2 linked regions of the Latilactobacillus sakei subsp. sakei DSM 20017 = JCM 1157 genome follow. The protein of the gene in region 1 interacts with the protein of each later gene in a pairwise test. Links are inferred from orthologs where the notes say so. Each region holds a gene or a part of one and is shown on either strand. Other genes may lie near its edges. The genes, in order: tsaE and rlmB.

Region 1 (14,923 bases):
TGCGTTACCACTCGGTTTTGCGGCTTCTGATAAAGTGCTTAAGCATAAAGTCACGGCGGACTATCCGATTCTTGAACAGGGGAACATTGCAACCAAGCTAACGGATAATCCAACACTTGGCAATCAATTATTTACCCTTCAATATTTCAACACCGTTTCTTATCAAAATACTAAACAAAAACCGAAGTTAAACGAAACCTTCCTCCGCATTAATTCTAAAAAAGATGCGCACGTGACCTACACCTTCACGCCGACGACGAATGACCCTTACTATTTAACACTGGGCTCAAGTCTCGAGAAGAATGCTGTGCGCTTGACGTTAAACGGTCAACCGATTACGCAATACGATACCTTTAGAGATACGGTTGCACTTAACTTGACTAACAAGGCACTCGGGAAACCACAGACGTTAGACATCGCCTTTTCAAAGGATGAAATTTGGCTTCAAAACATCAATCTCTACAGTCTTAACTTGGAAACATTAAGCAAGATTACAACGCAATTAAAACAATCACCGTTACACATCAAACACTTTTCAAATACCCATATCAGCGGTGATATCACGATCAAGCACAAGGATCAGGTCTTAATGACGACGATTCCTTATGCCCCTGGCTGGCAAGTAACGGTCGATAACCACCCCGTAAAAGCAGTCAAAGGGCTCAAGAACTTCATCGCAGTTCCATTAAAAGCGGGTCATCACCAAATTGAACTGACTTACCGGCCACCTTATTTCAAACTAGGGCTTCTAATCTCAGTGGTATCAGGACTAATGGCAATCTTAATTGCGATTATAACGCGCTATTTTAGAAGAAGACGATTATTTTAAAAAAGAAGAGTGTGGTATAAGTCGGGTATATTCTGAGGATTAACAGAGAGCGGCGGATAATTGCGTTAGCAATTATTCGTCGTTCGGCGTTAACCACAGGAATATGACTTATAGAACACGTTTAGACAAATCATATTTAAACAGAATAAAAAGACGTTCGGGCAAAATTAATTTTGCCTGAACGTCTTTTTATTCCGTATCCGTGTCCGCCAAGATCAACGCGTTTTCAGCGTAGTTAATATCTTTGCGTAACTCATCCGCCAATCCCCATGAAATCTTATGCTGTTCCAATAATTCTTGAATCGCAAGTCGTTCACTCGTTAGCGCCTTGATTCGTAATTTTTGTAGTTGTTGTTCGTAAATATCCGTCTTCGTATGGCCGATATTTTTCATATTTTCAATTTGATTCCGGTAACGAATAATAATTTGATAAATAACTTGCCGGTTATAATGATGCTGCCGGTTCTCAGGTTGTTTCAAGAAATACGACAGTTGTTTGATGCCCGCTTTAGCCATTTCCTTTTCGGTCGTTCGCCATTCAGTGAGCGCCGCTGTCGATTTCTGCGATGTCTTTAATCTCGCTATCAATCGCTTCAACATCGTCAAACCTCTATAAAACATCAATTGGACATGACGCCAACTGAAATTACTGCCAATCACCGACAAAGCAATTTGTTTTTGCCGTAATTTCCGTTTACCACGACGGTAAGTTTTGGCCGTAATTTCACCATCAGACCGCAATGTTTCTAATTTTTGCCGTTCCCCTTCAAAGGCAACCTGCCGCAAAATTAATTCTTCTGCAATCAACGGTGGTAATTCATCGCCTTCTGTCTGCTCATTTTGTTGATTTTCAAAACGGCGCATCATCAGTTGATATTCAGCAATTAAATCTAGTGCCGCCCGATTATTTTCAATATGACGCAGCGATTCAACCGTCCCAACTGCCACACGATACATATAGATTTTGGCATCAAATTCACTCAGCAGTTGATCATCAACTGGTACGAGTCCTGTCTCATCATTTGTATCTTCGTGGGCAGTCCCCCGTAATTCAATCGGCGTTCTCACCTTAGTTAATATTGGGATAAAGATAATCGCCATCACCAAGCTAACGATAATAACGCCGGCTGCAATAAATAGCATTAAACCGCGTTCTGGAAATGGTGACCCATCAGCAAGCACAGTCGGTACAGAAAGCACCCCGGCCATCGTAATGGCTCCTCGCACACCTGAAAGCCCTGAAAGGACTGAAATTTTAAGGTTATCTTTTAATTGCTTCGGATTCGATTTGTTGGTGTACAACAAGTAACTTAATGTCCAACAGGTTCGAATTAAAATTAGAATTCCCCAAACCGCTAATACCAGGAGAATTTCTTCTCCCGTATTAATCAGTGGACTATGCACCGTCCCCCTCATCGCAACTGGTAATTCAATCCCTAAGATTAAAAAGACAAGGCCATTCAATAAATAAACACCAATCGACCAAGTTTGTTCCGTCACTAATTTTAATTCTGGTAAATAATCCAAGTAAATATTGCGACTTGCGTGACTAATAATCCCAGCCACAACCACGGCAATCACACCTGAGGCATGGAGTAAATCTTCAACCACTAGATAAATCACAAAGGGGGTAATCAACTGCAAGACGGTGTGGAAAACAACATCTTCAATCCCTTGTTGCAACATAAACAGTCGAATAAAATGAATTGCATACATCAACAACATCCCAGCAATTGCGCCAACGATACTGATGTATAAGAAATCACCGGCAGCTTGTTGAATCGAGAAGTAGCCAGTTACCGCAGCGGCAATCCCGTATTTAAAACTAATCAAGCCACTGGCATCGTTAATTAAACTTTCGCCACTAACCAAATGTAAAACACGTGGCGGCAAGTCAGCTTGTTCTGAAATCGACTGGACCGCCATCGGATCCGTTGGTGATAAAATAGCGGCTAACGCAAAACTCGCCGCCAATGGCAACTTAGGCACTAGCAAATGAATCGCTAAGCCCCCAATCAATGTAGTGACAAATACTAAGAAAATCGCGTTTCCAATAATCGGTCCTCGCAGCGCCCATAATTCCCTTTTAGGAAACCGGCGGCCGTCGTTAAACAACAACGGCGCGACAAACACTAACATAAACCAATCTGTTTTTAATGGAATCTCAACTGAAAAAAGTAGTGCCACCAGCAAGCCCAACCCAATTTCAATCAGGCTGACCGGTAGTCGTGGTACATAGTGACCGATGATATTAGCGACAATCAACAGCATCACTAACAAAATAACAGCTTCAATGATAGCCATCTAAATCCCTCACTTTCATGCAAAAATAGGGGTCGTACAATGACTGGCCCCCATTTTCACTATTCTGATTTTTTACCGATAATTCGCACTTCTGGTTCAAGGCGAACTTCGAATTTGTGCCAAATTGTTTCTTGAATATACGCAATTAACGTTAAATAATCAGTGGCAGTTGCGCCGCCACGATTAACAATAAAACCAGCGTGTTTTTCTGAAACTTGTGCGCCGCCAATTTGATGTCCTTGAAGGCCTGCTTTTTGAATTAAAGGCCCCACAAAATGGCCCACTGGTCGTTTAAAGACACTCCCACATGAAGGATATTCCAACGGTTGTTTAGCAGCGCGTAATGCGTTTAACTCATCCATTTTCTCGCGGATGGTTGGTGCAACACCTTTAGCCATTTCAAAACGGGCTGACAATACAATACTCCCATTTTCTTGGATTAAACTATGCCGGTAGCTGAAATTTAATTCGACGTTCGTTAACGTTTCAATTTCATTATCCTGCGTTAAAATTTCGGCAGATGTTAAGACATCACTAATCTCACCACCGTATGCCCCAGCATTCATGAATACCGCGCCCCCAACGCTTCCAGGAATCCCAGCCGCAAATTCTAACCCCGTCAAACTACCACTATAGGCAGCCTCAGAGGTTTGGATAATCCCAGCTCCGGCTTGTGCAACCACAGTTGTGCCCTGCACATCGATTTGATCCATGGCGGTCAAGATAATCACTAAGCCACTAATCCCGTCATCACGGACGATTAAATTACTAGCATTCCCGATCACAGTAATTGGTAATTGATTCTGCTTAGCGGCTACTAATAGTTGGCGCACTTCAGGAACTGACGTTGGTAAGGCTAATAAATCAGCCGGACCACCGGTTTTGGTGAAGGTATATTTACTTAAAGGTTCATTGGTTTTAACATTAATTGTTTGATTTGCTTCTAAAAATGCGTTGATTTGACTTAACACGGCTGTCGTTCCTCTCAAATAATCTTATTCTAGTTTAACAAAGTAGACCGTAATTGAACAGTCAACACTTCTTTTGCGTAATTACTCATAGACCGTTAAAATATAGGATAGAAACGAGGCGAAGCGCTATGAAATTTATCTCTTGGAATGTTAATGGCTTACGAGCCGTTTTAAAAAAGGATTTTATGACTACCTTTGAACAATTAGATGCCGATTTTTTCTGTCTACAAGAAACAAAAATGCAAGCTGGTCAAGTTGAACTTGATTTACCTGGCTACCATCAATACTTTAATTATGCCGAGAAAAAAGGTTATTCTGGTACGGCTATTTTCACGAAACATGAACCACTCAATGTCACTTACGGTATTCAACAACCTGAACATGACCATGAGGGCCGTGTAATTACATTAGAATACCCTCAATTTTTCTTGATCACTTGCTACACCCCTAATTCGCAAAATCAATTAAAACGGTTAGATTACCGCATGACTTGGGAAAACGCGTTTAGAACTTACGTGCAACAACTAGGCACGCAAAAACCGGTTATTTTCTGCGGCGATTTAAACGTGGCGCATGAAGCAATTGATTTGAAAAACGATCGAACCAACCACAAGAGTGCTGGCTTTTCTGATGAAGAGCGGGCCCAAATGACGACACTTCTTCAATCTGGATTCACAGACACCTTCCGTTATTTTTATCCTGAACAAGCCGATATTTATTCTTGGTGGAGCTATCGATTCCATGCACGCGATAACAATGCCGGTTGGCGGATTGACTATTTCATCACTTCTGACGAGCTCCAACCAAAATTAATGGATGCCAAAATCCATACGGAAATCTATGGTTCAGATCATTGTCCCGTAGAACTTGACACACAAGATTTATTCGCTTAGAATAAGCAAACTTCAAATAAAGCGAGGTAGAAACAGTGAATTTCGTTGCAATGGATTTTGAAACCGCCAATGGTCAACGCGACAGTGCTTGTTCAATTGCACTAGTCGTTGTTCGTAACGACCAAATTGTCGATCAATTTTACACCCTTATTAAACCCGAAACTTATTTTAGTAGCCGTAATAGCCAGATTCACGGTATTTATGAAGATGATGTGGCCCAAGCCCCTAAGTTTGATCAAGTTTGGCCACACATCGCACCTTTTTTCACACCGCAAAAATTAGTTGTGGCGCACAATGCGACCTTTGATATCGGTGTCCTTCGTAGCACACTCCAACACTACGACATCCCAGAACCTCACTATTTAGCCCTCGACACTTTAACAACTGGTCGTCGGCTTTATCCCCAATTTAAAAATCATAAGTTAAATACATTATGTACCAACTTAGAAATTCCACTCGAAAATCACCACAATGCACTAGCTGACAGTATCGCATGCGCCAAAATTCTGATTAAAGAAGCACAAGAGTTTGGCACAGACCCACTAAAACAGGTCACGAAAATAATCGGCTAGAGTGCCCTTCAAAGTGGTTTAACTTCGAGTACTTGCATAGTGTTGTGAGTAAGCGACTTTAGTCGATTATTTGCAATACGTAGCAAGATGGAGAAGTTAGCTTTGAACGCACGTTTTAAATAGCATGCCCTTCAAAGCGATTTAATCCTACCAACAAAAGAGGCTATCAGTAACTGAAATGGTTACTGATAGCCTCTTTATTAGCAATGGTGGATTAAAGCTAAATCAACATTAAGGTGTGTCATTAATACATTTAACCATTAGCAATCGCACTAATGATTAAATAGCTTTTTATCCACTAATAATTGTACCACATTTACTTTATTACGTTAACTTATTTTTTGCTGATTCCCCGGCGATTTCCAAAACTAAGAATGAAAACTGTACTGATAACCAACAAGCCCCCGATGACTTCCCAATGATTGAAACTCGTTTTTAAAAATAACACTGTCCCAATTGTCGCAGCTAACGGTTCAAAAGTATTCAATAAACCGGCTGTTGTGGGGGTAATGTAATTCAAGCTCCCTAAAAAGCAAAGGTTAGCCAAAGCTGTCCCAAAAATGGCAATGAATAACACACTGATGATTGTGGGCATGTTCATTGGTGGTGCATCCACCCAAAATGGATGAATCACATTAAATAACACGCCTCCAATTAGCATTGCCCAGGCCACAATCACCAACGTATCATACTTCTGAAATAATTTACCTGGGATTAACGTATTTAATGCACCTGAGAAACCAAGACACAAGCCCAAGCCTAATGCTGCGCCTGAAATCGATAACTGAGTGAGTTGCCCCTTAGTGACCAATAACCAAGTCCCCAATAAAGCGACAATAACAGCGATTAATTCGGTTCGGCTAGGTGTCTTATGATAGATCACAAGACTGATAATGATAATCATGACGGTCCCTAATTGTTGCAAAATCGTCGTAGTCGGTGCGTTGCTAGCTTGAATTGTTAAAAAATAAGCGTACTGGACAGCCGATAATCCTAAAATAGCAAAAGCCAATAGTCGCCCAGCATCTCGCGGTTGCCGCCAAACTGCTGTGACAGTTTTCGGTTGCTTACTGAATGCATAACCTAATAAGAAGAGCCCTGATAACCCCATTTTGACGCCCATCAACCACTCTGGTGCAATTGGTGTATCTGTAAATAGCCATTGTGATACTGGCCCCTGAATACCCCAAAAAATTGAGCCTAAAATTGCTAAATAAATCCCTTTTCTCCGTTGTTGTATCACGTTTAAATCTCCTACTCTATATTAATCAAGCGCACCATTTGCAATACTGGCAGCATGCCAACTGCCGGATCATAATAGCCCGCTTCTAGTTTGGCCTCAATTTGAAAACCAAATTGCTGATAAAGCTGAATCGCACCTTGGTTACGTGCTTGAACTGTTAATACGATTCGGCGCGGTTGTCCACTAGCGCTGATTGCTTGTAATAGTGCGTCTAACAATTGTGTGCCAATTTTTTGTCGCCAGTATACTTTTAAAACGGCAACACTTATTTCGCCAATGTGTTGCAAGCCTGGTTCGGGTTCACTCACAAGCCGAGCAGCCCCGACAATCTTAGCCCCATCAACTGCCACCCATAAAGCATCAGTTGAACTATCAAGCACGGCTCGTAACGTCAGTTCGCAAAACGCCTCAGACATCGCCAAGTTTTCCGCTGCGATTGGTAAAAATGGCGTTTCCTGTACCACTTGGTTTAAAAAACATAAATAAGCCCGTGCATCCGTTACCTGCACAGGCCGAATTACTAAAGATTTAGTTGTCAAAACTAGCCTCAACCAAGGCCGTGTAACGCGCACCGTGCGGTTCAAAAACAAGTGTCCGCATTTGATCGTCGTCATCATTTTTATTGAAATGAATCGTCAAGTAGTCACTTGGTAATTCATCAGCAATAAATTGACTCCATTCAATGACTGAAACGCCATCCCCATCAAAATATTCCTCTAAACCAAGATCACTGGCGCCGGTTTCTTCTAACCGATAAACATCCATATGATAAAGTGGAATCCGGCCATCTGGGTATTCTCGAATCAAAGTAAACGTGGGACTTTTGATATACCGTTTAATATCCAAACCTTCCGCTAATCCCTTAGTGAAAGTTGTTTTACCGGCACCCAAATCACCATCGAGTAGTAAAACATCGCCTGCTTGCAATTGGCGGCCTAATTTTTTAGCAATCGTAATCGTTTCTTCTGGTTGCGTTGTTTGAAATTCTAACATAATTCGCCTCATTCTATTGACTCTTTGTCTGCATTATACCGAAAAATAACAAGTGAGGAAAGCATTGCTATCCGAAGATTCTCAAAAGCAAACATAAAGAGGCTTAAGATAACGTCACCATTATCCTAAGCCTCTTTGATTAAATGCTAAGACACTCTAGTTTTGTAATGCTTGGGCAGCTGTGATGATGGCTAACTTGTAAACATCTTCTTCGTTGCTCCCGCGTGATAAATCTGAGATTGGTTTATTTAAGCCTTGTAGGATTGGACCGATTGCTTCGAAGTTACCGAAACGTTGGGCAATCTTGTAGCCAATGTTCCCTGATTGTAATTCTGGGAATACGAAGACGTTGGCTTGCCCAGCGACTTTTGAATCTGGTGCTTTTTGGTTAGCAACTACTGGGACATAAGCGGCATCGAATTGTAATTCACCGTCGATGTCTAAGTCAGGTGCTAATTCTTGGGCAATCTTCGTTGCTTCTTGGACTTTTGTCACTTCTTCACCACGGGCAGAACCCATTGTTGAGAAGCTCAAAAGTGCCACTTTAGGATCAATATCAAATAATTCAGCCGTGCGTGCTGAAGCCACTGCAATTTCTGCTAATTCTTGTGCATTTGGATTGATGTTGATCGCACAGTCTGAGAATAAATAACGTTCATTGTCGCGACCGCGTTGCATGATGAAGGCCCCACTTGTCCGTTGGATGCCAGGTTTTGTTTTAATAATTTGAAGAGCTGGACGGACTGTATCACCGGTTGAGTGAACAGCACCTGAGACCATCCCGTCGGCCAAATCAAGATAAACCATCATTGTGCCAAAGTAATTAGGATCTTGTAAAATAGTTTGGGCTTGTTCCGCCGTTGCTTTACCTTTACGACGTTCAACAAAAGCTGCTACCATTGTGTCAAAATCTGCTTGAGGATACGCTTTAGGATCAATAATTGTAATCCCTGTGAGGTTAAACCCTTTGGCAGATGCAATGCTTTGAATATCAGCTGCATCCCCGATTAAAATTGGTTTTAAAATTCGATCAGCATTTAAACGGGCTGCTGCACCAATAATTCTAGGTTCTGTTCCTTCAGGAAAAACAATCTTAAAATCATGACTCGTAATTTTTGCTTTCAAACTTTCAAATAAATCCAAAATAGTAACCTCCATAAAAGCGTTTTATTTATAATCTGATACAATCATACAACGTTTCTTATCGTCCGACAAGTCAATAATGAGAGCGTTTTACTTTTGTTCAGAAACGTCTTGTGGTAATTGCCAATTAATGGGCGTCATTGCCCACTGTTTTAACTGCTGATTTGTTTGTGAAAATGGTTTGGAGCCAAAGAAGCCATGGTAGGCTGCTAGCGGACTTGGATGAACAGCCGTTAACACCGCATTTTGACTTTCATCGATTAAGACCCGTTTAGCTTTAGCCGCATTGCCCCATAAAATAAAGACCACGTGCCCGCGTTTTGACAAGGCCGCAATCGCCGCATCAGTTAGTTGCTCCCAACCTTGCTGGCGATGAGAATTGGCCTCACCGGCTCGCACAGTCAACACAGTATTTAATAGGAACACGCCTTGATCTGCCCAGGCCTTCAAATAGCCATGATTAACAGGATTAAAACCGACATCCGTTTGTAGTTCCTTATAGATATTCTTTAATGATGGCGGCACTTTAACCCCTGGCAATACTGAGAAACTACAGCCATGCGCTTGATGTGGACCGTGATAAGGATCTTGACCCAGTATCACAACTTTGACTTGTTCGAATGGCGTCCACTCGAAAGCTTGGAAAATATGGTGCATTTCCGGATAGACCGTAGTCGTCGCATATTCTTGCTTCAAAAATTGATGCAACTGACCATAATAAGGTTTGGCAAACTCTGGTTCTAAGACGGTTTGCCAATCATTATGAATAATTGTTTTCATTTTTTCACCTCATCGATTAGTTTATCCTGTTTTAACACAAGTTGCTAGAAGAAAGTGCCCTCCCATGCTAAGATATAACTAAGTCTTTAAAAATACGTTTTCAGGAGGAATTGAATTGATTTCACTTATCGCATCTGACATGGACGGTACCCTTTTAAATGATAAAATGCAGGTTTCTGACGGTAACATCAATGCCATCAAAGCGGCTCAAGACGCTGGTATTGAATTCATCGTCGCTACCGGGCGCAGTCGCAACGAAGCACTTCCGCTAATGGCTGAAGGTGGTATCAAACCAGCCTTAATTACCATGAATGGCGCCCAAGTCTTCGATCAATTGAGCAACGAAGTCATCAACATTCCAATTGAACCCGCTACTGTCGTGGCAGTTACGGATGAATTACGCGCTAGTGGTTACTATTTTGAATTGATGACCACTGCCGGGAACTATTCTGACAGCCAGGTCAATCGCATTCAAAACGTGGCCGATCTATTAGTCGACCTCAATCCTGATACTAGTTATAAAATTGCCGTTGCCTTAGCTGCAGCGCGTCTAGAATTAATGAATATCAACTATGTCGATGATCATTATGCCGGCATTATTGCTGATCCAACCATCAAAATTGTTAAAATTATTGCTTTCAGTACGAAAGGTCTTGCGGATTTAGAACCCGTGAAGGTTTTCTGTGAAGAACGTGGCGATTTAATTGTCACCTCCTCTTCTAGCAACAATATCGAAATCAACCACATCAACGCGCAAAAAGGGATTGCACTTGCAGCCTATGCCAAGGAAAAAGGAATTCCAATGTCTGAAACAATGGCGATTGGTGATAATCTCAATGATTATTCCATGATCGAAGCAGCAGGCATTGGCGTTGCGATGGCTAACGCAGTGCCCACAATTACCGACTTAGCTAATTACCATACCGCTAAAAACACACAAGACGGCGTTGCCCAAGCCATTTATCACGCCATTGATCTTAACCAAGCAGCCGAAAAGAAGTGATAGGTTATGCCTGATTTATACATTAAGCATCAAGCAAGTGCCTTAAAAGGGGTCTCAACGATTATGGATGACCACCAACGGCCCTTATTCCTCTTAGTCGGCAGTCGCGGCTTACGCCAAGATGGCTTTTCACTCTACCGGCTTTCGGGTGAATTACTCGGTGAAATCAAACAGAAATCACTCGGGTTTTCACCCAGTTTTGAACTATTTCAAAACGGCCAATCAATCGGCAGCCTCCAGAAGATTTGGGGTGTTTGGCATGAATTCGTCTATGTTAAAAATCTCAACTGGCTAATCATGGGCGACCTAATTCAGAATCAATACCGCATTATCTACCATACCCAAACCATCATGCAAACTAATATCATCCTGACAAGTGCTGGGCCTACTTTTAAATTAGCGATTGCGGAAGATGCAGATCAGGTCTCTTGTATCTTGATTGCAGCCGTTTTAAACCATTGGGTGTATACACAACCGAAGGCTTTCATTCGTAAATTAGCACCTAACACGCTTCGCTTTAGTTAAACAAATGAGTCACCGTCAAAAGCGGTGACTTTTTTGTTGCCCAACGTTAAATTCATAAAAATTTGCGTCCCCTTTTTTTAATTGGTATAGTTGAATATGTTATTTTTAAAATTAAAGGGGTCTTTACAATGCCAACTGGCGTCATTATTAATTCATTATCCGTCTTATTCGGCGGTATTATCGGTGGTTTATTGGGTGATAAACTATCCGCTAGATTCAAAACAGAGATCACTTTAATCTTCGGCGTTTGTTCAATGGGAATGGGCATCAACGCAATTGTCGTCATGCGAAATATGCCGGCCGTTATCCTCGCAATTGTCTTAGGGACTGGCATTGGACTAGCCGTTCATTTCGGTCACTGGATTGATCGTGGCGCCATCTTAATGGAAAAGCCCATTTCAAAACTATTTCCAGTTCGTAAAACAACTTTGACAGATGCTGAATTTATTTCAGCCCTCGTAACCGTCATCGTTTTATTTTGTGCAGGCGGCACCGGTATCTATGGTACGCTCGATGCCGGTATGACTGGTAATAGCACCATCCTTATTTCCAAATCAGTGCTCGATTTCTTCACCGCAGCGATTTTTGCTTGCAACTTAGGGTATGTCGTTTCAGCCATTGCCATTCCGCAATTTATCATCTTCTATATTATTTTCTTACTCGCTAAATTAATTTTCCCATTAACCACACCTACCATGATTGCCGATTTCAAAGCCTGTGGTGGCTTTTTAATGCTCGCAACTGGTTTCCGAATGGTTAAAATTAAAGAGTTTCCCATTGCGGATATGATCCCGGCAATGATCCTCGTCATGCCACTTAGCTGGCTATGGACCACGGTGATCATGCCGCTGTTATCGTAAAATTAAGATTCAGTCACCAAACTAAAAAACGTTATTAGCATTCGTGCTAATAACGTTTTTTAGGTTAGTAATCAATACGATACCGGATACTCATACCGACTTTTAATCAATTCGTGTGCTTCATTTGACTCATATAAATTGCGAGACTGCTGATTCTCAAGTTCAATTTCATAAAGACTACCCACTGGAAAATTCCGAATTATTTCTATGGGTAAATATTGCTTCATCATTGGTTCAGATAGTCCCTCATCGTCGGATTCAATCAAATTAGCGAGCATCCCCGTTGACATTTCTTTTACCGGAATATATTTTTTAATATAAAAATAGGTTCTACTATTCGTCTGTCGACTTAGCCACTGGATTCTTTCTTTGAATGGTCTAGTCTTTAGCCACGTATAATGCTCTAAAAAACGACGCCAAAAAGCGAGTTCAGTTGAGTAAAAGCGAATCTCCCCGCCATTGGTCAAATCATTTATTTCTGTTCTATCGGCACTTCCTTCTAATAAACCACTCAGCATTTCAGAAACTGGTTGATTGAATTCTGAATATTCGTTGGACTGCTCCAAAAGCATTGTTTCCTGTTTTGATAAGCCAACAATATTAGGAGTTGTCGAAGTGCCCCTAAATGAATATTCACTATCTCCTGACATTGATTTCATATATAGTCTTGTTAAAGCCTTTTTACGTTGCTCTTTCGTCAATTTAACGGTTATATCAAACCCGCCGTCTTCATCAGCAAACATCCAATCGTGTGTTATCTTGGGTGCTATCCCCAGCACTGTTCGATAGTAACGATTACCTGCCGTAATATATGATCCGTATTCTGCTTTTGGCACATGACACATCGTTAAAATAAGTACACCAAATAACAACATGATAGTTAGGCAACCAATTGAACAGCCCCTTGCCCAGCGCATCGTTTTTTACTTCATTTCTAAATGATCCTCCAATTCTACCGTTCTATAGTTAACGTGTTAAACCACTTTCGTATTAGTATATCATCGCTATTATTAAAGTAAAAGGCTCGGACAAACGTAAATTTGTCCGAGCCTTTTTCTAAAATTTTAAATTAAATAGCTTTGACCATATGTTCATAACGGTGATCACCAATCATTAGCTCACCTTTTTTAACAAAACCCATGCGCTCGTATAATTTCTTAGCACCGGGATTTTGTAAATCGACGCTGAGGCTGATCATCTTCTCGCCGCGTTGTTTCAAGTAATCAGGTAAAGCCCTTCAAAAGTGCGGTCCCAACACCACGTCCTTGTGCGTGTTCAGCCACAGCTAGTGTGTCTAAATACCATTCACCTGGTTGGGCTTCTTTATCCGTGAAAAAGCGAGTTTCTTCAGGTAAACCGATTTGTGGGAAAAGTGGTGCTAATACATCATCGATGTGGGCTTCCTTTTCTTCTGGGAAACCAACGATAATCCCTAATATTTCACCGTCTTCTTCATAAACAAGCGTATTAGCATAACTATACCGGTATTCTGGCATCTCAAATGCTTGTTTTAAGATCTTAAATAGATTTTCGAGCGGTATCTCCTGAAAAAGTGGCATCTCCATTTCTTCAAAAACAATATTAATAATGGGTAAGACACTTTGTGCATCTTCAATTGTTGCTTGACGAATCATTCAAAAACCTCCTTCAATATCCTTTAAGCATACGGGGGAATTCACAAATCGTCAACTTTCAACTAATCTAAATCTGCACGATAATCCGCCATTTTCTTAGCGAATAACTCTCCGTTAGTCGGCGGCGTATAGGTCAACGCATTGGCGCCAGCCTCAATCGTACTTAGAATGGCCTCTTCATCATGCCCACCTGTCGCGATGATTGGAATCTGAGGGTATTTTTGGCGAATCGCTTTAATAATCGCTGGTGTCTTCGCCGCACCACTTACATTGAGAATTGAAACCCCGGCTTCAATCTGGGCCGCATAGTTCTGACGTTCGGAGACAACCGTACCGACGATTGGCACATCCACTACCTTATTAATCATTTTAATGGTCTCAACAGAAGTTGGCGCATTGACCACCACACCCATTGAACCAGCCGCTTCCGCCAATAAGCCCATGTATGCGGAGCGACTACCAGATGTTAATCCGCCGCCAATCCCGTTTAAAACTGGAATGGTCGCGACATTACTGATGGCATTCATTACCGCGGGATGTGGTGTAAAAGGATAAACAGCTAATACAGCATCCGCATTGGTATTATTGACGATTGCTACGTCAGTCGTGAAGATCAACGTTTTAATTTTTTGGCCTAAAATCTTAATACCACCAACTTGGCGCGCAATTGCGGGTGGTCCAACAACACTCGTTTTAAGTGGTGTATAAATTTCCGGTATAAATTTTTCTGTCATTAATCAGTCCTCCTCATTTAAAAGTTGTTGTAATCGCTGCGCCAATGCCGTTAGTTGAGACGTATTGAGACGCGCAAAATTAATTCGAAAAGCAGCCTGGTGCGCACCAAATAATGTGCCTGGTGCTAGTGCCACATGCGACGCAACAAATGGTGCTAGTGCATACGGTTTAACTGCTCGTGTCCCCCAAATATAAAAACCACCTTGGGCCACACTGAACTGCCAGTCAGGTAATGCACGCGCCAAAAACTGTTGCGTCTGCTGTGCCCTTGTCTGTAGTTGTTGACGCAACGTGACTAATTGCGTTTGAAAATGCGGCTCCTGAATTGCCAAGGCCGCCATCACTTGCGACATAATACTCGGAACCAAATCCATTTCCCGCTGAACACGCACCAATTGGTCAATCACTTGCGGCGTTGCGGCGACCCACCCAATTCGG
Region 2 (14,971 bases), 340 kb from region 1 along the record:
GTTGAATTCAGTGGTTAAATCACTGTTGTAAGTTTCAGGCATGACGGACTTGGGAACGGCACCGTATTTTTGAATTAATGCGACTGCATTGTCCCATTGGCCGCCGTCAAAATCAGGTCCGGCAAGTGCGAAGGCGACTTCGCGATCCGTAATGGGTTTAGTAGCTGTTGCTAGGATTTTTTCGTAGAAAAGATTGGCTTTTTCAATGCGATCCCAGAATGAGAGGTAGTTTTGAGAAAGTTCAAAGTTTTTCACGTTATATTTTTGTTCGAAATCATGACGAAGTGTATTGAGTGTGGCAAATAGCCAACAACGACCACTCTTTTTTTGGAAGCTGACATCACCGGTTGGCAAGTCTATCGAGTAGGTTGGATCAAGGGTTACGGCAGCATCAGGGCGCTGAGCGACCGCGTTAATCCCGTTATTCATGACGGCATTACGTAGTGTTTGGGCTTGCGGCATGTCGGCGAGTGCTTGGCGCATCTTGATTAAATTAGCATGTGTAATTTCTTGGGTCATCTAATCACTCCTTAATTTCAATATACCCTAATTCTAGTTGATTTAATGGAAGAAGTAAACATGAGATAGATGGGATGATGATATTATTGAAAAGTTAAAAATGAGGAAGAAAACGGTTAATATGAGAATTGATTTGTGACGTTAAAGATAAAAAAATAACCATCATAACGAGTATGATGGTTATTGGGGGATTGGCATAATCTAGTCACTTGAAGAGTAGGTTATCCAAAACGGGCCCTTGAAGCTAGATTTCTGCGCTTAACGACAATTGTCAAATTAGCGATTGCATCGCTAATTCGCCACTCTATGTTAATGTTCAAAATCTAAACGAGCTTCAAGGACACTCTGAGTTGAAACGTGCCATTGCAAGTAGATTCCTGTGCTTTGCTACGTCCCGCAAATAATCGACTGTGTCGCTTATTCACTGGCCTAGGCAAATGCTCAGAATCTGACCACTTGCAATAGCACTCTTTTTTTATCTTGCTTTTAAGATTTTTACGCCTTCTGGTGAGCCTACTACGACTTCGTTGACGAGGTCTAAGAATAAGCCGTGTTCAACGACGCCGACTTGTTCGCTTAACCAAGTTGCTAGTAAGTGGGGATGTGTGATTTTTTCAAGGTGCAGATCAATCACTTCATTTTTTGAATCTGTTAAGACGCGTTGGCCGTCTTCGGTTGTTCTGAATTCTGGGTTGAGGCCTTCTTTAACGAACTTGTTGAAAACTTGTTGACTGCCAAAAGGAATCACTTCAACGGGGAGTGGGAAGCGGCCGATTGTATCGACTACTTTTTCTTCATCAACAATCCAGATGTTGCGAGTTGAGGTTGTTGCCACTAATTTTTCGAATAAGTGGGCAGCACCACCGCCTTTAATCCCTTGGAAGTTATTATCAACTTCATCGGCACCATCAATTGTTAAATCGATATGATCGACTTCGTTGAGCGCTTTAACCGAGATGCCGAGCGATGTTGCTTGTTCTGCGGTTCTGATTGATGTGCAGACGCAAGTTAGGTGGAGGTTTTCGGCTTTCACACGTTTAGCGAGTGCTTCGACCATGTACACGACAGTTGAGCCAGTCCCGAGTCCTAAAATCATATTATCTTCGACGTAGTCCACTGAACGTTCAGCGGCCATTTTTTTCATTGCATTCTTATCCATTAAGACACCTCTTCTATTGTTAATAGTTCTATTATACGCAATAACTGGTAAAAAAGCGCTTTAAAATGGGCGCTTTTTGCTAAAATTTCTATTAAATCGGTCGGAAGGATTATTCAAGTCCGTTGGTTTTCATGGTATGATACAGTAGTAAAAAATAGCGCCAAATTAGGTGTTAATATATAGGAGCTTTTTTAGATGAAAAAACGAGGATTCGAAATAGTAACCAAATACCAATCAGCAAACTTAAGTTTACCAGTGCGGTCGACTGCTCATTCAGCAGGATACGATTTTGCTTGTGCAGAGGACTTCGTTTTACCATCCATCTGGCATTATAATTTTGTCCGTCTATTTCGGATGATTCGAAACGGCAAACCACTAGTTGATGATGATTTTGAACGGGCTTCTAAGACGTTGAAACCCTTCCTAGTACCAACTGGGATTAAGGCGTATATGCAAGACGATGAATATTTAATGATTGCCAATCGTTCAAGCAATCCCTTGAAAAAAGGGTTAGTGATTCCCAATGGTGTCGGGATTATTGATTCAGATTATTATGACAATGATGCCAACGAAGGTGAAATCTTCATTCAAATGTTAAACTTCAGCCCACGCGATGTTATTTTACGTAAGGGTGAACGAATTGGCCAAGGTATTTTTATGCCATATCTTGTAGCTGATGATGAAGTGGCTGTGACAACTAAACGGACCGGTGGCTTTGGTTCATCTGGTCGCTAGTCCGTGCTAACGGCAATCGATCGCCGATATGTGCTAAAATAGTAGACAATAAGGGTAGTAAAGGAGAATCTTGTGGCTAAAGTTAAAACGCAGTTTGTCTGCCAGAATTGTGGCTATAGTTCCCCCAGATTCTTGGGGCGCTGTCCGAATTGTGGTGCTTGGAACCAAATGGTTGAAGAACGTGAACAACCAGCCGCAGCGGCAAAATCAAATTTCACAATTTCAGGGCGCGCCACTGAACCTGAAAAAATTAGCACCGTTAATATCCAAAAAGAACCCCGTGTTAAAACGGAATTAAATGAATTGAATCGTGTTTTAGGTGGCGGCGTTGTGCCGGGTTCACTGATTTTAATCGGTGGGGATCCTGGGATTGGAAAATCAACCTTGTTACTACAAGTTTCAGGGCAACTTGAAAAAGTGGGTAAGATTTTATACGTTTCAGGTGAAGAAAGTGCCTCACAAATTAAGATGCGGGCGAATCGATTAGGGGTTAATGGCGATCAATTGTATCTGTATCCCGAAACGGATATGGGCAATATTCGCCACCAAATTGAAACGCTCAAACCGGAATACGTCGTGATTGATTCGATTCAAACGATGAGTGAACCAGAAGTGACTTCCGCAGTCGGGAGTGTTTCGCAAGTTCGCCAAGTAACCGCAGAATTGATGCGGATTGCTAAAACGAATCAAATTACCATCTTCGTGGTGGGACATGTGACGAAGGAAGGGGCGATTGCCGGCCCTAAGATTTTGGAACATATGGTGGATACCGTGTTGTACTTTGAAGGTGACACCCATCACACTTACCGGATTTTACGATCTGTTAAAAACCGGTTTGGTTCAACCAATGAAATCGGGATTTTCGAAATGCGGGAAGCGGGCTTGCAAGAAGTCGCTAATCCATCCGAAATTTTCCTTGAAGAACGACTAGCCGGTGCGACTGGCTCAGCAGTTGTGGTTTCAATGGAAGGGACAAGACCAATCTTGGTTGAGTTACAAACTTTGATTACCCCAACCTTGTTCGGGAATGCGAAACGGACCTCTTCAGGGTTAGATCATAATCGGGTGTCATTGATTATGGCGGTTTTAGAAAAGCGGGCGAGTTTGATGCTTTCAAACCAAGATGCTTATCTTAAAGCAACCGGTGGCGTTAAGTTAGATGAACCAGCGATTGATTTGGCGATGGCCGTTTCAATTGCTTCCAGTTATCGCGATAAAGAAATTCCACCAACCGATTGTTTTGTCGGTGAAATTGGCTTGACGGGTGAAATTCGGCGGGTCAACCGGATCGAACAACGCGTTGGCGAAGCGGCGAAGTTAGGTTTTAAACGGATTTATGTTCCTAAAAATAATTTGCAAGGTTGGGATCCACCAACTGATATTCAAGTCGTTGGGGTCACAACTATTGCAGAAACTTTAAAAAAAGTATTCAACTAGGCATAAGTTGGTGCGAGAGGAGGTTTTATGATGCAACAAAAACCATTAACTAAAAGAAGAGTGTTAGGAATTGTCTTTGTAATTCTAGGGGGTGCTTTAGGGATCACGGCCTTTCCGGAATTCTGGCGAGTTGTTCATTTAGAGTTAGTCACATATCTCAATAATGGCATTACCAATGCCGTGTTAGGTGCAATTATTTTTTATCTTTTATTCCTGGTGTTGGCTAATCCGATGTTACGGGCGATGCGTCAATTGGAAAAGGCGTTGTTTAAACAATCACCTAGTTTCCTATTATTTGGGAGTGTTTTTTCATTAATTGGCTTGTTATTAGCGAATGTTGTTTCAATTCCGTTATACCGGATGCCGATTTTTGTTCTGAACACTGTTGTGCCAATCCTATTGATGATTGCGCTTGGTTACTTAGGCTTCAAGGTGGGGACGACCCGCTTAGATGAATGGCGTAAGTTCTTACAACCTAAGAAGCGTAATGCCGATGTCTTGGAACGCAAAGTAGACGACAATTTCCGCAAGTACAAGATTTTGGATACGAGTGTCATCATTGATGGTCGGATTAAGGAAATTGCTAAGACCGGCTTTATCGAAGGCACGTTGATGGTGCCGAACTTCGTATTACATGAATTACAATTAATTTCCGATTCTGCAGACAACTTAAAACGGGCGCGTGGTCGTCGTGGTTTAGATATCTTGAATGAATTACAAAAGGACGAAAGTTTATCTGTCGAAATGTACGATGGTGATTTCGAAGATTTAACGGAAGTCGATGGCAAATTAGTCAAGTTAGCGAAGTTGCTAGACGGAATTGTGGTCACAAATGATTACAACTTAAATAAAGTCTGTGAATTCCAAAACGTTCCTGTGTTTAATATCAATCAATTGGCCAATACGTTGAAACCAGCTGTCTTACCTGGTGAAGCGATGACTGTCACAGTGGTCAAAGCCGGAACCGAACGTCAACAAGGGGTCGCTTACCTTGAAGACGGGACGATGATTGTTGTTGAAGATGGCCAACATTATCTTAATAAACCATTAGATGTGATTGTGACAAGTGCCTTACAAACTGCTGCTGGGCGGATGATTTTCGCCAAACCAGCGCATCAACAAAAAGGCTTGAATGAAAAATAAGCATTCAGATGACTTTACACGGTCACCAATAATCGGTATTATTGAGACTAACTAAATTGTATAAATTGATGAAGAGAAGAAGTAGATTAGCCGGATTTTCAGAAAGCTTCTGGGCGCTGTGAAGAAGTAATTGGGTTAATCGAAATGCACCTTGGAGATGCTAGTAGACTTTGGCTACTAGTCGGGACACCGTTATCTGCTTGAGGCATTTTTGCGAAGAAAAGTGGAACCACGCTCAACCGGCGTCTTTTGTTAATTAACAAAGGGCGCTTTTTATTTGGAAGAGTGCTTTTTCAGGCGGTTATCTCCTGAGGATTAACACAGAATGGCGAATGATTGCTGTAAGTAATCGTTTGACATTCAGGGTTAACCGGAGGGAGATGCCTGAAAAGGCACGTTTAAAAGAAGAGTGCAACAGCGGGCGCTTATATTTCGAGCATTAACTGGATTTGACGAATTGGCGATGTAATCGCCGGTTTGGTAAATTTGGTTAAGCACAGAAATATGCCTGCAGGAGCACGTTTAAAAGAAGAGTGCTCTTGGATGCGGTCAGCAACTGAGTATTAATAAAAAATTACGAATAATCCCGGTTTTAGGATTATTTGTAATTTTAGATTAAGCGGAAGTTGTTGCAACCAAAAAGCACGTTTAAAAGAAGAGTGCGTCATTAACGGGTAGCTTTTGAGCATTAGCACAGTGTTGTGAATGACCGACAGAGTCGGTCGTTTGCAATACATAGCTAAGCGGAAAAAGCTGTTAATGAAAGCACGTTTAAGAAAGGAAGATTCGATGCTTACTGTTTATAATACCCTCACACGCCAAAAAGAAACGTTTAAACCCCTTGAAGAAGGCCGCGTTAAGATGTATGTCTGTGGGCCAACTGTGTATAACTATATTCATATCGGTAATGCGCGTAGTGCGATTGCGTTTGATACGATTCGCCGCTATCTCGAATACCGCGGTTATCAAGTTGATTACGTTTCAAACTTTACGGATGTTGACGATAAGATGATTAAAGCGGCTAACGTGGAAAACATCACCGTGCCTGAATTAGCGGACCGCTACATTGCGGCCTTTAAAGAAGACACTAAAGCCCTCAATATTGAACCAGCAACGCTTAATCCACGAGCAACTGATAATCTTGAAGAAATCATAGCGTTTATTCAAGATTTGATTGCTAAAGATTATGCTTATGCTGTTGACGGCGATGTTTATTACCGGGCTCGTAAGTTTAAGGCTTATGGTCATCTTGCTGGTCAAGATCTTGATCAACTCGAACAAGGTGCCAGCGAACATACAGCTACTGAAGAAACCTTGCGTAAGGAAGATCCAATCGATTTTGCCTTATGGAAAGCTGAAAAAGGCAACGAAATTGCTTGGGAATCACCTTGGGGCAAGGGCCGACCTGGCTGGCACATCGAATGTTCCGTGATGTCGACTAAATACTTAGGCGATACGATCGATATTCATGGTGGCGGCCAAGATTTGGAATTCCCCCATCACGAAAATGAAATTGCCCAAAGTGAAGCCAAGACTGGCAAAACCTTTGTGAACTACTGGTTACACAATGGGTTTGTAACGGTTGGGGATGACGATCAAAAGATGAGTAAGTCACTTGGCAATTTCGTGACGGTTCACGATTTGATTCAAGAAGTTAATCCACAAGCATTGCGTTTCTTGATGAGTAGTACGCAATACCGGCGGCCAATTCGCTACAGCCAATCATTGTTGGCAGAAGCCCAAACTAATTTGGATCGCTTGAAGACAACACTTGATAACCTGGCTTTCCGTCAAGCAACGGCTGAACCAGGCGAAGATCAAATTGTGATGGATAAGGCAGCTGAATTGGAAACAGCTTTTGTCACAGCGATGGACGATGATTTTAACGTTCAAAACGGCTTAACCCAATTGTACGAACTTGCTAAATTAAGTAACCAATATTTGGAACAGACAACGGTTCAAGCCGATACATTAACGTCATTGGCAACTCGTTTAACGCGACTATTAGCCATTTTTGGTGTTGCGTTTAAAGCGGACCAATTATTGGATACAGAAGTTGAAAGTTTAATTGAAGAACGCCAAGCCGCTCGAGCAGCTAAAGATTTCGCCAAGAGTGATGCGATTCGGGACCAATTGAAGGATCAAGGGATTATTTTGGAAGATACACCACAAGGAATGAGATGGAGACGCGCATGAAAAATGCTTTACAACTAAACGGGATTGCCTTAGCTTACATGGGGGATTCAGCCTATGAAGTTTACGTGCGGGCCCATTTATTAGAACTCGGCTTAACCAAACCTACTCGCTTGCAACAAGTCGCAACACACTATGTGTCTGCTAAAGCGCAAGCTGCTTTGATTGGTTTGATGATCGATGATAACTATTTAGCAGAAGAAGAAATGAATATTTTTAAACGCGGTAGAAATGCCAAAAGTTATACGAAAGCCAAGAATACGAGTGTTTCGACTTATCGGACCTCAACTGGCTTTGAAGCGGTTTTTGGCTATCTATACTTAACTGAACAACAAGAGCGCGTCGCTGAATTAGCCCACTGGTGTATTCAACAAGTCGACGCTGGGAGGACCCATGAGAAAAAATAATAACCAATCTTATAATCAGAAGAATAATGAATTTAATAGTCGTCGGACGGCTAAAAATACTGCTAAGCCAACACGGCGCCCAGCTAACAAGAAACCAGCAGCACCTGTAGAAGAAGCAGCGGTTGAAGAACAAACTGATTTCGTCATCGGGAAACATGCTTCTTTAGAAACATTGAAGACGAGCGACGCCAAGAAGATTAACAAAATCTTCCTTCAAGATGGTTTGAAAGCTGACTTCGTACACGATGTCGTTAAATTAGCGAAAGAAAAACGATTGATCATCCAAAATGTGCCTAAGAACAAGTTGGACTTATTGAGCGATCGTCAAAATCACCAAGGGATTATCTTAGCAATCGCACCGTTTGAATATGCGAGTGTTGATGATATTTTTGCTAAGGCCAAAGCGCAAGAAGAAGAACCTTTTATCTTAATCTTGGATAACTTGGAAGATCCGCATAACTTGGGTTCAATCATGCGGACAGCTGATGCAGTTGGTGTACACGGAATTATCATTCCAAAACACCGTGCTGTTGGATTAACATCCACAGTTGCTAAAACGTCAACGGGTGCGATCGAACATATTCCAGTTGCGCGCGTCACGAACTTAACGCAAGAAATCAAAAAACTTAAAGACCGCGGTCTCTGGATTTTTGGCACCGACATGGCCGGCACCGACTATCGTAAGTGGGATGCTAAGGGCCCAATCGGTTTAATCATTGGTAACGAAGGCAAGGGGCTTTCACCAATCGTTAAAAAAGAAGTTGATCAAACTTTGACAATCCCAATGGTGGGTCACGTGCAAAGTTTAAATGCCAGTGTTGCTGCGGGGGTTCTCATGTATCAGGCTTATAATAGCCGTCAACCTTTGGTATAGCTTATGAAAAAGCAGATTTTAATTGCAGATGGTTATAATATTATTGGTAATTGGCCTGAATTAAATAAGTTAAAGCAAAATGATCACTTGGCAGATGCGCGTGATAGTTTATTGCAAACATTATCGGAGTACCGGAAGTTTCGCGAAATCGAAATTATCCTCGTCTTTGATGCGATGTATGTGCCAGGGATTAAACAAAGCTATGAGCAATATAATCTTGAGGTCGTTTTTACTGAAGAAGATGAAACCGCTGATAGTTATATTGAAGCCTTAGCTGGTAAATTGATGTCACCAATTAATCAGGTCACCGTCGTTTCAAGCGATCAAGCTGAACAATGGACAATCTTTTCGCGGGGGGCTTTGCGGGTATCTTCGCATGATTTCTATCGCGAGATTAAGCGGACGCACCGCGAGATTGACCATGACGCTAAACGTTATCACAGTAAGGTGATGCAACGTAATCGGCCGTGGAATGACGATCAATTAGAACGTTTAGCGCAGATGCGCGACCAATTGAGTGACGAAAAGACTGATTAAACAGGCGTTCGCTTACAGATTGGGCAAACTCTTGCTAAAATAACAGTATGGTTGTTGCGTGAAGGGAGTTTCGGTCAATGGAACAAACAAAGCGCGACGAACTGCTGATTGCAGCAGTGGCTCAGAATGATTCACAAGCACTAGATGTATTATTCAAGGCGTATTTGCCGATGGTGTATCACACCGTGGCGCCATATTATATCCGGTTATTCGATGAAGACGATTGGTTACAAGAAGCCCGGATTGTTTGTTACGAAACTTGCCAATGTTACGATTGTCAAAAAGGCAAAAGTTTTGGGAGTTTCTATAAATTACGGTTTAAAAACCACATTTTAAATTTACTACGACGAGAACTCGCACAAAAACGGCGAGGTGATCGTCAGGCAGTATTGATTGCGGAGCGGCCGGAACACGACGCGATTTCAGAAGATACGATGACTTACTATCAATCGCAGTTTGAATTGAGATGTTATCTTGAAACGCTGTCGCCTTTTGAATTAGTGTCGTTTCGGGTGCTGACCGGGCAGCTTTCAATTGATGAAGCTTGTTGCCAACTCGATTGTACGATTGACCAGTTGAAACGAGGCCAATCAAGGTGCCAGACTAAGTTAAAACGGTATTATCAAGAGAATCGTTAACCAAAAGCGGTGGGACCGGACTAAACGGGTTCACCGCTTTTGTTGATGGATTCTAAGATTGACAGGTTCGCCTGCACATGATAAAGTGAATGGGATAAACATCACTTAGAGAGGGGCTTTTAGTCATGGGTGTTAAGAAAGTCGCCTTAGCCTGTACTGTCTGTGGTTCACGTAACTATTACGTTGCTGAAAACAAGAATCGGACAGAACGTCTAGAGTTAAACAAATATTGTAAACATTGCGGACAATACGCACAACATAAAGAAACACGTTAACATAGGAGGATGAAGATGATTAAGTTTTTAAAAAGCGTTGTTGAAGAAATGAAAATTGTTACTTGGCCTAATGCCAAACAAACGCGTAAGGATACATCAACTGTTGTGATGACATCAGTTTTATACGCAATTTTCTTTGGCGTCGTTGACTTAGCAATTCTCAAACTTCTTGAACTATTTATTTTTTAAAACTAGCTTAATGAAGCTGGTTTTGCTATACTTGTGGCAAGCAGAAAACTTCGCGTGGTCGGAGTTTTTTTATTTTGGTATTTAAAGGAGAACAAACATGGTTGAATCACTCGAAAAAAGCTGGTACGTATTACACACTTATTCAGGCTACGAAAACAAAGTTAAGGCGAACTTAGAATCTCGTGCCCAATCAATGGGAATGGAAAACAACGTCTTCCGCGTTGTTGTACCTGAAGAAGAAGAACATGAAATCAAAAACGGTAAGGATAAAGTTGATATGAAGAAAACTTTCCCTGGCTATGTTTTGGTTGAAATGGTGATGTCAGACGAAGCTTGGTTCGTTGTTCGGAATACACCTGGTGTAACTGGCTTTGTTGGTTCTCACGGTGCCGGTAGTAAACCAGCCCCATTATTGGACGATGAAATTAGCCAAATTTTACGTCAATTAGGCATGAGCACACGTCATTTGGATGTTGAATTCAAAGTGGGCGAATCTGTTAAAATCGTTGATGGTGCTTTCTCTGGTTTAGTTGGTCAAATTACAGAAGTTGACGACGAAAAGATGAAGTTAAAAGTTAATATCGATATGTTCGGCCGTGAAACGGCAACAGAATTAGACTACGATCAAGTAGACGAATTAGTTTAGAGTGCGCCATAAGCCGGGTATATCCTGAGGACTAACAGAGAGTGGCGAATGATTGCTGCAAGCAATCGTTTGGCATTCGGCGTTAGCCGCAAGGATATGGCTTATAGAACACGTTTAATTAAGAGTGCATTACCAGTGGTTAGCTTTTGAGCATTTGCCAACTTGGCGAATTGGCGATGCAATCGCCGGTTTGATAAGTGTAGCAAAGCACAGAAAGCTACTGGTAAAAGCACGTTTAAGTAATAATCGAGGGACCGTGACAAAAGTAATTTTTGTTGCGGTCCCTTATTTGATAGTCGAATATTAATAGTGGAAACGTGCTTTTTGAAACTGACTTCTGTGCTAATGCTCAAAGTCAAAGCGTTTCAAACGCACTTCTTATTTTAGACAGAATGATGTGATGAATATGTGGCAGATTATTAATCAGTTATTAGCAGTCATTGTTATTTTAGTTGTGGCAGCAGTGAGTTTAATTGGGCTCGATTATTATAAATTAGCTCACGTACAGCATCACTGGTGTCCACGACTAACGCATTATGAAACAGCACCGACGTTGTTTATCCACGGTTATCGGGGTAATCGGTATTCTATGGGGCATTTATTGATGCGTCTGCAAAAAACGGGGGTCGCCAAAAAAGCGTTAGTTATCAAAGTTGCTGCCGACGGGACCTTAACGTTTAAAGGCCCACAAGAATTGACGGCCAGTAATCCGACGATCCAAGTCCTATTTCAAAATAATCACGCTGATGTGCAGGATCAAGTTCGCTGGCTCAGCCAAATTGTGGCTATCTTGAAAAAAGATTACGACGTAACCACGATTAATTTGGTGGGACACTCGATGGGGGCCATCACAGTATTACGTTACTTATTAAAGCCGACTGCCGTGCCAGTTAAAGCAGTCGTATTACTAGCAGCACCGGTTAATGATCCGTCGATTGGGCCGGATACTGCAACGGTCTTTTGGAGCGAATTAACGCAACGGGGACCACGCAAAAAAACGGCCAATTATAATTATTTGGCCAAACGAGTAGCGCATTTTCCAACGGCAATTAGTATTTTGAATGTCGCTGGCGAATTGTTGGGCACTAGCCGTCACGACGGCTCAGTGGCCGTTGATAGCAGTTTTGCGCTGCGTAGTTTATTGCGGGGGCGAATCGACCGGTATCAAGAAATGCTCGTCAGAGGTGCCGGTGGGGCTCACAGCATGTTGCACGAAAATCGGTTAGTCGATCAGGCAATTAGTGATTTTTTGTGGCAAGACTAATTTTAAAAGAGCTTGCATTTTTCAGAATTGATTGGTATATTATGAGAGTATGTTTTCATACACTAGTGGGAGACCAAATATAATGGCCATCTTAACCACATCACGGACTTAAGGAGGTATGTTTCGTGGCTAAAAAAGTAGCAAACATCGTAAAACTTCAAATTCCTGCAGGTAAAGCAACTCCAGCACCACCAGTAGGTCCAGCTTTAGGTCAAGCTGGTATCAACATCATGGGCTTTACAAAGGATTTCAATGCACGTACAGCTGACCAAGCTGGTTTATTGATTCCTGTTGTCATTACTGTATACGAGGATCGGTCATTCGATTTCGTTACAAAGACACCACCAGCAGCAGTTCTTTTAAAGAAAGCTGCAGGTGTTCAAAAAGGTTCTGGCGAACCAAACACTAAGAAGGTTGCAACTGTAACTAAAGCTCAAGTGCAAGAAATCGCTGAAACTAAAATGCAAGACCTAAACGCTGCAGACGTTGAAGCTGCTATGCGCATGGTTGAAGGTACTGCAAGAAGCATGGGATTCACTGTCGAAGGTTAATTCATGCTTGACACTTTCAGTCGGATTTTCAATGAAAGTTGAAAAATCAAGTGGGAGGTCAAAAACCGTTCACCACAATTGCAAGGAGGAAAACCCTAATGGCTAAAAAAGGTAAAAATTATTTAGAAGCTGCAAAACAAGTGGATGCTGCTAAAGCATACACTGTTGAAGAAGCAATCGACTTAGTAAAGAAAGTTGATTTTGCAAAATTCGATGCATCTCTTGAAGTTGCATATCGTTTAAACGTTGATCCTAAACAAGCTGATCAACAAATTCGTGGTGCTGTCGTACTACCAAATGGTACAGGTAAGACACAACGCGTTATTGTTTTCGCTCAAGGCGAACAAGCAAAACAAGCTGAAGCTGCTGGTGCTGACGTAGTCGGTGCAGAAGATTTAGTTGAAAAGATCCAAGGCGGCTGGTTAGACTTTGACGTTGCCGTTGCTACACCACCAATGATGGCTCAAGTAGGTCGTTTAGGCCGTGTCTTGGGACCTAAAGGCTTAATGCCTAATCCTAAGACTGGTACAGTTACAATGGACGTTACTAAAGCAGTTAACGACATTAAAGCTGGTCAAGTAGCATACCGTGTTGATAAAGCTGGTATCGTTCACGCACCAATCGGTAAGGTATCATTCGATGCTGCTAAATTAGTAGAAAACTTTAAAGCTATGCAAGACGTGATCATCAAAGCTCGTCCTGCTTCAGCTAAAGGTCAATACATTACAAGTTTATCAGTTAGCTCAACATTTGGCCCTGGTGTCAAAGTTGATATTGCTAGCTTCTAAGTTGGTAATGCAAAAAGCGCTCATCCTTTCGGATGAACGCTTTTTTTGTGCCGTTGATTAGGCATTGATATCAATAATTTCAAATTTAGTCACATCGACTAAGCCTTTATCAGTAATTCGTAAGTTTGGAATCACATCGAGTGGCATTGCGCCGAGTTTCATAATCGGATCAAATTGGGCAGTGACGTTGAGTTGTTCATGACAAATGGTATTAAATGCTTTTTGATGGGCGATGAGTGAATCAATTGATTCAGTACTCATTAAACCACCAATTACAAATGGAAGGGTTGCGATTACCTGACTATTTTGAACGGCAACACCGCCACCTTGGCAAGCTTTGAGCGCATCGATGGCCATGACCATATCCGCGTCGTTAGTGCCGACAACGACTAAGTTATGGCTGTCATGGCCGATGCTGGTAGCAATCGCGCCATTTTGAAGGCCAAAGCCGCTTAAAAGGCCAACCCCGACATTGCCGGTTAAATGATGTCGTTCAATCACGGCAACTTTAACGATATCTTCGCTAGGATTGTAGTGAAAATCACCATCTGCATCGTGTGTAACAGGCAAGACAAGGTTTTGAGTGCGACTAATGCTTTGTAAGCCAATCACGTGGGCTTTGTCGCTGATGAGATTGAGATTTAATTGATCAGCTGAAAAATTGTCGAGATGAACGGTTTCTAGAAGATCATAAAAGCCGGCGACGGAATCATCAGTTGTTAATAAGTAAGCGCCGTTTGCAGCAATCTTTTGACCATCAATAAAGGTTTGGTTAACGCTGAAGTGTTCGAGGTCGTCGACCAATAAGAAATCAGCTTTGAGACCAGGCGCAATACCACCACGATCGCTGAGGCCGGTACATTGAGCTGTGTTGATGGTGGCCATCTGAATGGCGGTTAGCGGATCAATTCCGTTTTGAACGGCGACACGAATGCTTTCGTCCAAGTGGCCAGTTTCGCGAAGGGTAACAGATTGTAAATCGTCACCACAGAGGCAACAGAAGCGTGCGTTTTGAGGCGTAACGCCTTTTAAAAGCGTTGGCATATTCTTAGAAACTGTCCCGTAACGGAGGTAAACGTACATACCACGACTGATACGATCGAGCATTTCATCAACTTGTGTGCATTCGTGATCGTTGTGAACTCCTGCGGCTGCATAAGCATTGAGACCTTGACCGTGTAATGCGGGTGAATGGCCATCAATCATTTTATGTGCGTTAAGTGAAACTAATAATTCATCTAAAACGCCATCGTCGGCATTGACGACGCCGGGATAATTCATGAATTCGGCAAGGCCATAAGTTAGTCCTTGGTCGTAAGATTGTTTAATCTCATCTGCGGTAATGACAGCACCAGATGTTTCGAGGGTTGGATTTGCAGCAGGCACACAGGACGGCATCGTATACTTGATGTCGAGTGCTGTATTTTTGGCAGAAGCAACCATGTATTCAAGACCGCGCATACCGGCGACGTTGACGATTTCGTGGGGATCGGCGAGAATGGTGGTCGTCCCATGCGGTGTCACGAGTGAGCCGAAAACGGCGGGTGATACGTTAGCTGATTCGATGTGAATATGAGGATCAATCAAACCGGGTACGACGTATTGACCGTGTGCGT

The links.
Region 2: the proteins of tsaE (region 1) and rlmB interact in binary tests that used the Escherichia coli proteins (3 or more experiments, as listed by UniProt). The link is inferred for Latilactobacillus sakei subsp. sakei DSM 20017 = JCM 1157 from one-to-one orthologs.

Annotation. Positions count from the first base shown.
Region 1 is NZ_AP017929.1:1,112,851-1,127,773, reverse strand. Bases 6,074-9,025 are described here. They hold tsaE (tRNA (adenosine(37)-N6)-threonylcarbamoyltransferase complex ATPase subunit type 1 TsaE), read right to left. Parts: upstream 7,806-9,025; coding sequence 7,341-7,805; downstream 6,074-7,340. Other genes in these bases: pta (phosphate acetyltransferase), read right to left, coding at 7,962-8,948; LEUCM_RS05595 (GNAT family N-acetyltransferase), read right to left, coding at 6,824-7,351; LEUCM_RS05600 (DMT family transporter), read right to left, coding at 6,074-6,812. Also shown: LEUCM_RS05625 (YfhO family protein), read left to right, coding at 1-829; LEUCM_RS05620 (cation:proton antiporter), read right to left, coding at 1,019-3,133; murB (UDP-N-acetylmuramate dehydrogenase), read right to left, coding at 3,193-4,104; LEUCM_RS05610 (exodeoxyribonuclease III), read left to right, coding at 4,233-4,997; LEUCM_RS05605 (3'-5' exonuclease), read left to right, coding at 5,033-5,569; more of LEUCM_RS05600, read right to left, coding at 5,904-6,073; LEUCM_RS05580 (uracil-DNA glycosylase), read right to left, coding at 9,039-9,728; LEUCM_RS05575 (Cof-type HAD-IIB family hydrolase), read left to right, coding at 9,844-10,731; LEUCM_RS05570 (LURP-one-related/scramblase family protein), read left to right, coding at 10,738-11,256; LEUCM_RS05565 (DUF554 domain-containing protein), read left to right, coding at 11,385-12,116; LEUCM_RS05560 (hypothetical protein), read right to left, coding at 12,188-13,033; LEUCM_RS05550 (beta/alpha barrel domain-containing protein), read right to left, coding at 13,813-14,484; LEUCM_RS05545 (aminotransferase-like domain-containing protein), read right to left, coding at 14,488-14,923. UniProt on the Escherichia coli protein: Required for the formation of a threonylcarbamoyl group on adenosine at position 37 (t(6)A37) in tRNAs that read codons beginning with adenine.
Region 2 is NZ_AP017929.1:772,752-787,722, forward strand. The notes cover bases 6,524-9,523. They hold rlmB (23S rRNA (guanosine(2251)-2'-O)-methyltransferase RlmB), read left to right. Parts: upstream 6,524-7,579; coding sequence 7,580-8,467; downstream 8,468-9,523. Other genes in these bases: cysS (cysteine--tRNA ligase), read left to right, coding at 6,524-7,189; LEUCM_RS03875 (Mini-ribonuclease 3), read left to right, coding at 7,186-7,593; LEUCM_RS03885 (NYN domain-containing protein), read left to right, coding at 8,471-9,004; LEUCM_RS03890 (sigma-70 family RNA polymerase sigma factor), read left to right, coding at 9,082-9,523. In the rest of the region: LEUCM_RS03845 (C1 family peptidase), read right to left, coding at 1-519; ribose-5-phosphate isomerase RpiA, read right to left, coding at 995-1,678; LEUCM_RS03855 (dCTP deaminase/dUTPase family protein), read left to right, coding at 1,874-2,413; DNA repair protein RadA, read left to right, coding at 2,486-3,850; LEUCM_RS03865 (PIN/TRAM domain-containing protein), read left to right, coding at 3,881-4,993; more of cysS, read left to right, coding at 5,783-6,523; more of LEUCM_RS03890, read left to right, coding at 9,524-9,642; rpmG (50S ribosomal protein L33), read left to right, coding at 9,768-9,917; preprotein translocase subunit SecE, read left to right, coding at 9,927-10,106; transcription termination/antitermination protein NusG, read left to right, coding at 10,204-10,752; LEUCM_RS03910 (alpha/beta fold hydrolase), read left to right, coding at 11,159-12,016; rplK (50S ribosomal protein L11), read left to right, coding at 12,142-12,567; rplA (50S ribosomal protein L1), read left to right, coding at 12,666-13,355; ade (adenine deaminase), read right to left, coding at 13,413-14,971. UniProt on the Escherichia coli protein: Specifically methylates the ribose of guanosine 2251 in 23S rRNA.